2 regions of the Serratia sp. LSHTC3 genome follow, and region 2 is predicted to be linked to the other one. Evidence: predicted binding sites of a transcription regulator. Region 2 holds the regulator's gene; the other holds the start of a gene.
What was found. The regulator PurR, encoded in region 2, represses purine synthesis genes. The targets are predictions, from matches to a motif close to CANGCAAACGTTTGCNTG.
Positions count from the first base shown of each region.

Region 1: the regulator PurR is predicted to act here: its motif matches at 1,848-1,865, upstream of raiA (ribosome-associated translation inhibitor RaiA).

Region 1 is NZ_JBXUNP010000003.1:602,155-606,051, forward strand. It holds gene pheA (bifunctional chorismate mutase/prephenate dehydratase) at 1-958, opposite strand, end outside; Phe leader region at 1,001-1,127, opposite strand; gene AC2CGI_RS15660 (hypothetical protein) at 1,079-1,126, opposite strand; gene raiA (ribosome-associated translation inhibitor RaiA) at 1,250-1,591, opposite strand; gene bamD (outer membrane protein assembly factor BamD) at 1,904-2,635, opposite strand; gene rluD (23S rRNA pseudouridine(1911/1915/1917) synthase RluD) at 2,767-3,744, shown strand; gene yfiH (purine nucleoside phosphorylase YfiH) at 3,744-3,897, shown strand, end outside.
Region 2 is NZ_JBXUNP010000002.1:961,271-965,167, reverse strand. It holds gene AC2CGI_RS11920 (C40 family peptidase) at 1-393, shown strand, start outside; gene sodB (superoxide dismutase [Fe]) at 593-1,171, shown strand; gene cydH (cytochrome bd-I oxidase subunit CydH) at 1,236-1,325, opposite strand; gene purR (HTH-type transcriptional repressor PurR) at 1,650-2,675, shown strand; gene punR (DNA-binding transcriptional activator PunR) at 2,672-3,616, opposite strand; gene punC (purine nucleoside transporter PunC) at 3,740-3,897, shown strand, end outside.

The DNA of each region.
Region 1 (3,897 bases), on a different contig from region 2:
TATCGCGCAATACCAGCAGCGCTTCGACCAGCGCGCCGGATTGCTGGCCGGTCGCCATGATCAGCGTGGTTTTTGCCGGCACCTGTTCGGAGACATCGATCGCTTTGCGCGCCAGCACGATGAAGCGAGTGATGTTTTGCTGCTGGTTGGCGAGATTGTGTTCCAGCACCTGCAGCCCGTACAGCGCGCCGCCGGCCTCGCTGCCCAGTGCAGCCACCTTCGGTGAATTCAGCTTGGCGACTTTCTCCATCGCGGCCGCCGTGCTTTCGGTGTATTCGATTTTCCAGTGCGGGAAGCGGTTCAGGAACTGGCTGCACTGCTGGAACGGCTGCGGGTGGCTGTAGACGGTTTCAATCTGGCTCAAATCGCTGTCGCCGGCAATCAGAACGCAGTGGTTGATCGGGTTGGTCAGCTCGCCGACGATCGACAGACTGGTGTGTTGCAGCAGATCGTACACCTCGTTAATCGAGCCTGAGCTGGTATTCTCGATCGGCAGAATCGCGTAGTCCGCTTGGCCGGTTTCCACCTGGGCGAAGATATCCTGAAACTTCTGGCAGCCACATTCGATCAGCTGATCGAAGTGGCGGGCAGCGTATTGGCGCGCAGCCAGATGCGAGTAAGAGCCTTTCGGACCGAGGAAGGCGATGCGGGCGGAGTGCTGGCTGACGGGGTTGAGCTGGTGCTGTAGCAACGCCTGCTGGGTCAGGACGGAATCTTCGATGATCAGTTGAAACAGGCGGGTGACGTAAAAGCCGTCCAGGTCGTAAGGCTTGGCGGCGGCGATCAGCGCATCCAGCAGATCGCGCTCGCGCTCTTTATCGCGGATCGGGCGATGAGAGTGCAGCTTGGTCTTGCCGACTTCGATCGCCAGCTCACGGCGTTCCGCCAGCAGGGCCAACAGTTTCAAGTCCAGTGCGCTGATGCGCTCGCGCAGCACCAATAACGGGTTGTCAGTCATAATCAGCTTCCGCCTTCAGTTCTTATTCGTTGTAAAACAGCCATAAAAAAAGCCCCCTGTTTCCAGGAGGCCTTGTTGTTCGTCTTCGCATTCTTTCTCACACGACGAAACGCCTCCCAGTCAGGGGAAGGTAAAAAAGAATGCGAAGAAAAACGGTGTGCGTGGCATGGTCTACCTAAGGTTAATGTGATCAGGTTTTAAAGTAACCGCTGGCCTTTACCCCGTCAACAAAAATACCCGACAAAAAACGCGCCCTCGGGCGCGTTTGATGCGGCAATCGCTGTCGGACGGTTATTCCTGCTCTTGCGTGACTTCCGGCACAATGTCTTTCACGCTGGCATTGCAGCGGCGCGCTTCGCCTTTGTGCTGCACTTTGTTCAACTGGCGCTCCAGTTTGGCGATCAGCTCGTTAACGGCGGTATACATGTCATCATGTTTGGCGCTGGCGACCAGCGGGCCGTTAGGCGTAGTAATGGTAGCGTCGGCGACAAACCCTTGCGGCTCTTTGGATAAGACGATATGCGGGTTAATCAGCTGGGTCTGCCATTTTTCCAGTTTGGTGAGACGGTCTTCGACGTGATTGCGGATTGCGGGAGTGATATCCATTTGTTTGCTGGTAATGTTCAATGTCATATAACTTACCTCTCTGTCTTTCCGTCTTGGTGAATCCAGCATACCCCGCTTTTTGTTTAAATGCGTGATGTAAATCACGATTTTTTGTCACTTTTTGCAAAGTTAGTTCAATCTGTGATTCAGCATTTGAATTGGCTATCTAATGCTTGAGAGTTGCCGCCGGATGGCGCATTATCGATGAGTTGACCGGTGAGGAGCGCTAGCTAACACCGTGTTTTTACTTGTGTATTTTTCCAGTAAAAACCCGGTCGACGCCAATGAAAACGGCAGCCTTGGCTGCCGTTTGGTTTTTCTGCCGGTGCCGACGCGCGCTTATTGTGGGTTGGCGGCGATCACTTTGGCCACTTTGTCAGCCTGGCCGTTCAGCTGCAGCTGCTTGTAGGCATTTTCCATCAGCGGCAACACGTCATGCGTCGCTTTGGTATCCGGGAATTCACGCAACATCTGCTCGGCGCGATTAACGACCGCGACGTAAGCACCGCGTTTAGTGTAGTATTCCGCCACCGAAAGCTCATACTTGGCCAAACGATCTTTCAGATACACCAAACGCTTGTTGGCGTCGGTCGCGTATTGGCTGTTCGGGTATTGCTGAATCAACTGGCTGAAGTCGCGGAACGCAGCGCGAGCGTGCTGAGGATCGCGGTCCGAACGGTCAACCCCGAAGAAGCCCTGCAGCGCGCTGTCATCAAGCGCCATGTCGGTCAGGCCGCGCATGTACATCACGTAATCGATGTTCGGGTGCGTCGGATTCAGGCGCATGAAGCGATCGATGGATGCCTGAGCCATTGGCAAGTCGGCAGCCTTATAATAGGCGTAAATCAAATCCAGCTGGACCTGCTGGGAATACGGCCCGAAAGGATAGCGGTTATCTAACGCTTCGAGTTGCGTAATCGCGCCCTTGAAGTTACCGTCCTGCAGTTTTTGCTGCGCGGTAGCATAGATTTCCGAAGGCGGGTTGTCGGGAACCGCATCCTTGGATGTGGAGCAACCTGCCAGCGCCAGGCTCAACGTGGCTGCCGCCACCAGATATTTCATACGCGTCATGACGTTTTGATTATCCTCAGGGTGTTATTCCGGGAGACTGTCCGTTAAGCTCCCGACAAAGACCAGGTACAATAGCACATTATATTAAACGGCATCGCCGTGAAAACCCAACGTTAACGAAGAAGCTGCATATGGCACAACAAGTACAACTCACCGCAACGGTGGCCGAATCTCAACTCGGACAACGTTTAGATCAGGCTTTGGCCGAATTGTTCCCTGATTATTCACGATCTCGCATAAAAGAGTGGATCCTGGGCGATCGGGTGAAGGTCAATGGCAAAACGTCAAACAAACCGAAAGAGAAGGTGCTGGGCGGAGAGACAGTCGCCATCGATGCACAGATAGAAGAAGAAGCGCGTTGGGAGCCGCAGGATATCGCGCTGGATATCGTCTATGAAGACAGCGATATCCTGGTGATCAACAAGCCGCGCGATTTGGTGGTGCACCCTGGCGCCGGTAACCCGGACGGCACGGTGCTCAATGCGCTGCTGCATCACTACCCGGAAATCGCCGACGTGCCGCGTGCCGGCATCGTGCACCGTCTGGATAAAGACACCACCGGCCTGATGGTGGTGGCGAAAACCGTGCCGGCGCAAACCCGGCTGGTGGAGGCGCTGCAGGCACGCGAAATCACCCGTGAATACGAAGCGGTGGCGATCGGCACCATGACGGCAGGCGGTACGGTAGAAGAACCCATCGCGCGCCATTCCACCAAGCGCACTCACATGGCGGTGCACCCGATGGGTAAGCCGGCGGTGACGCACTATCGCATTATGGAGCACTTCCGCGCGCACACTCGTCTGCGCCTGCGCCTGGAAACCGGCCGTACTCACCAGATCCGCGTGCACATGGCTTACATTAGCCATCCGCTGGTGGGCGATCCGCTGTACGGCGGCCGTCCGCGTCCGCCGAAAGGCGCTTCGGAGGCCTTCATCAACACGCTGCGCGGCTTTGACCGCCAGGCGCTGCACGCTACCATGCTGCGTTTGTATCACCCGATCAGCGGCATCCAGATGGAGTGGCATGCGCCGCTGCCGCAGGACATGGTTGATCTGATCAACGCGCTGAAGGCGGACACCGAAGAATTCAAAGATCAGATGGACTGGTAATGCGCTCGCTCATTCTGCCCGACTGGCCGTTGCCTCCCGGCGTTAAAGCTTGCAGCACCACGCGCGATGGTGGCGTCAGCCTGCCACCTTATGACTCGCTGAACCTCGGCGCTCACGTGGGTGACGAGGCGCAAGCGGTGAAGCGCAATCGGG
Region 2 (3,897 bases):
CAGACCGCGATGGCCAAGCTGATGGATCAGATGGGCAAGCCTTACCGCTGGGGCGGCAGCTCGCCGCGCACCGGCTTCGACTGCAGCGGCCTTATCTATTACGCCTATAAGGACGTGGTGAAAATCAAGATGCCGCGCACCGCCAACGAAATGTATCACCTTCGCGACGCGGCGCCGATCAAGAAAAGCGAACTGGAAAGCGGCGATTTGGTGTTCTTCCGCATCAACAACCGCGGCGTGGCGGACCATGTCGGCGTCTATCTCGGCAACGGCAAATTCATCCAGTCGCCGCGCACCGGCGAAGAGATCCGCATCAGCCAGCTCGACAACGACTATTGGCAAAACCATTACATCGGCGCACGCCGCGTAGTGACGCCGAAAACCATCCGTTAATTCCCTGTTCTGCGCGGTTGCGGCCCCGGTCGCAACCGCCTGCTCAAGCTATCGCCCATCGCACTCCCCCACGCGCATTTCTCGCTTTTCCTCCTGTTTTTTATGATGAAAATTGTTAAGATTGAATGACCACAATAAAAAACGGCCCATCTGGCTCCCGCCTGGGCGGGAAGAAAGTGGCGCTGTAAAGGAGGAAGCAATGTCGTTTGAATTACCTGCATTACCGTATGAGAAAAACGCGCTCGAGCCGCACATCTCCGCCGAGACCCTGGAATACCACTACGGCAAACACCACAATACCTACGTGGTTAACCTGAACAACCTGGTGAAAGGCAGCGAGTTCGAGGGCAAATCGCTCGAAGAGATCATCAAGACCTCCAACGGCGGCGTGTTCAACAACGCCGCGCAGGTGTGGAACCACACCTTCTACTGGCACTGCCTGTCGCCACAGGGCGGCGGTGAACCGCAGGGCGAACTGGCGGCGGCGATCGTCAAATCCTTCGGCTCTTTCGCTGCGTTCAAAGAGCAGTTCACCGATGCCGCCGTGAAAAACTTCGGCGCCGGCTGGACCTGGCTGGTGAAAAAACCAGACGGTGCGCTGGCGATCGTCAACACCTCCAACGCGGCAACTCCGCTGACCGGTGAAGATAAACCGCTGCTGACCGTTGACGTGTGGGAACACGCGTATTACATCGATTACCGCAATGCGCGTCCAAAATACCTGGAAAACTTCTGGGCGTTGGTCAACTGGAAATTTGCGGCGGAAAACCTGGCGTAAACGCAGGCCTTGCCGAAGTGACGAGGCGCAGCCAGGCTGCGCCTTTTTTAAAACCGGCGGGAGATCAGTTCAACGCGGCGACAAAGCTGAAAGCGATGATCATCGCCAACGCGCCGACGGTAGTGAACAGAGACATCTTCAGATCGGTATCCATGACAACTCCTTTAAAATGGGCTTTCCTAAGGATAAAAGGCGCACAATTAGTACGTCAAATCATTTTCCCACAGTTCGCCGATAAAATCTTGTTATCATTTCCCGGTTTATAATCTCGATTACCTCTTCCACTTTTGTTCAATATGCGACAAAATTCGCAGTTCACAACTGCGTACCGGCATCCATGCCCCTCCTGATTAAGCGCTGAAGACTTCAACACACTAAAAACTCAGTTTTCGCTTCTCTGGAGAAGGATCTACGTAGGCAAACGATTAACATCACACTTACATGCTGTAAACATGTGAGTTCAGGAGTCATTCCTTACATGGCAACGATTAAAGATGTGGCCAAACGCGCGGGCGTTTCCACCACCACCGTTTCGCACGTCATCAATAAGACTCGTTTCGTCGCCGAAGAGACCAAAGCGGCCGTGTGGGCCGCGATCAAAGAGCTGCACTACTCGCCGAGCGCCGTGGCGCGCAGCCTGAAAGTCAATCACACCAAGTCTATCGGTCTGCTGGCCACCTCGAGCGAAGCGCCCTATTTTGCCGAAGTGATCGAGGCGGTGGAAAACAGCTGCTACAGCAAAGGTTACACCCTGATCCTGTGCAACTCGCACAACAATCTGGACAAGCAGCGCGCCTACCTGGCGATGCTGGCGCAAAAGCGCGTCGACGGCCTGCTGGTCATGTGTTCCGAATACCCGGATCAACTGCTGGGCATGCTGGAGGACTACCGTAATATCCCGATGGTGGTGATGGACTGGGGCGCTGCGCGCGGCGACTTCACCGACACCATCATCGATAACGCGTTCGAAGGCGGCTATCTGGCCGGCCGTTACCTGATCGAGCGCGGTCACCGCGATATCGGCGCCATCCCGGGCCAGCTGTCGCGCAACACCGGCGGCGGCCGTCATCAGGGCTTTATGAAGGCGCTGCAGGAAGCGCATATCGACATTCGCGAAGAGTGGATCGTCCAGGGTGACTTCGAGCCGGAGTCCGGCTACAAGGCGATGCACCAAATCCTGTCGCAAAAACAGCGGCCGACCGCGGTATTTTGCGGCGGCGACATCATGGCGATGGGCGCCATCTGCGCCGCTGATGAGCTGGGGCTGCGAGTGCCGCAGGATATTTCCGTGATCGGCTATGACAACGTGCGCAACGCCCGCTACTTCACTCCAGCGCTGACCACCATTCACCAGCCTAAAGAGCGCCTGGGAGAAATGGCCTTCACCATGCTGCTGGATCGCATCATCAGCAAGCGCGAAGAATCGCAGGTGATCGAAGTGCATCCGAAGCTGGTGGAACGCCGTTCGGTCGCCGACGGTCCGTTCATCGACTACCGCCGCTAATCCCCTGAGCCGGAAGCCTGCACGGCTTCCGGCGCCGCCTCGCTCAGCCACTCCTGATTCAGCGTCTCGCCATCGCCCAGATACGCCAGCAGCCAACTCATCGCCGGCGACGGTTTATCCTGCTGCCAGGTCAGGCAGCAAGGGCTGGCGGGAAACGGCTGCTGCAGCTGCAACGCCTTCAGCTCACCGCGCTGCACCAGCGGCAGCGCCCGATGCGCCGGCATCATGCCGACGCACAGCCCGGCGCACAGACAGTCGAGCGCCGATGTCCAGTCCGGCACCACCAGCCGCCGCTGGTTATCCAGCGTCCAGGTGACGCGCTTGGGCAGATTGCGCGAGGTGTCTTCCAGACAAAGCGCAGGGTACGGCCTCAACCGATCGTCATTTAACGGCCCTGCCAGCTGCGCCAGCGGATGCTGTGGGCTGACTACGCACAGCCAGTTCATGTAGCCCATATCGCGGAAGGCAAAGCCGCCGCCGACCGGCACCGCGCGCGTGGCGCCGATCGCCATGTCCACCCTGCCGTCCACCAACGCATCCCAAACGCCGTTGAACACTTCGGGTTGCAGCATCAGTTCAACATCGGGGAAATGGCGGTAGAAATCCAGCACCAGCTGGCGGCTGCGCTGGGGTTTGACGATGATGTCGACTGCGATATTCAGCTGGCCGCGCCACCCGTTGGCCACCTGCTGACAGTGGCGACGGGTGTCGAGCATTTTTTTGATAACAACTCTCGCATCCTTGATAAACAGCGCGCCGGCCGGCGTCAACTCCACATCACGGTGACGCCGCTCAAACAGCGGCACCGCAAGCCATTGTTCCAGTTGCCGCACGGTATAGCTCACCGCCGACGGCACCCGGTGCAGCTCCTGCGCCGCCGCGCTGAAACTGCCGGTGCGCGCGACCGCGTCAACAACTTCAAGAGAATATTCAGACCACATCGCTTTGCCTTCAATTTTTTTAACAGCACTTTGCAAATATTACCGTTTCACAAGCAGAGATCCAGCCGGATACACTGGCCGGCGCTAAAAACCTGCGACACTAAAATATTAACGAGAAATACCATGCGAAATTCTTTTGGCTTTATGTTCTACCTCGCCGGCCTGAGCATGTTGGGTTATCTGGCGACCGATATGTACCTGCCCGCCTTCGGCGCCATGCGGGAGGAACTGCAAATTTCCGCCGGCGCGGTCAGCGCCAGCCTGAGCATCTTCCTGGCCGG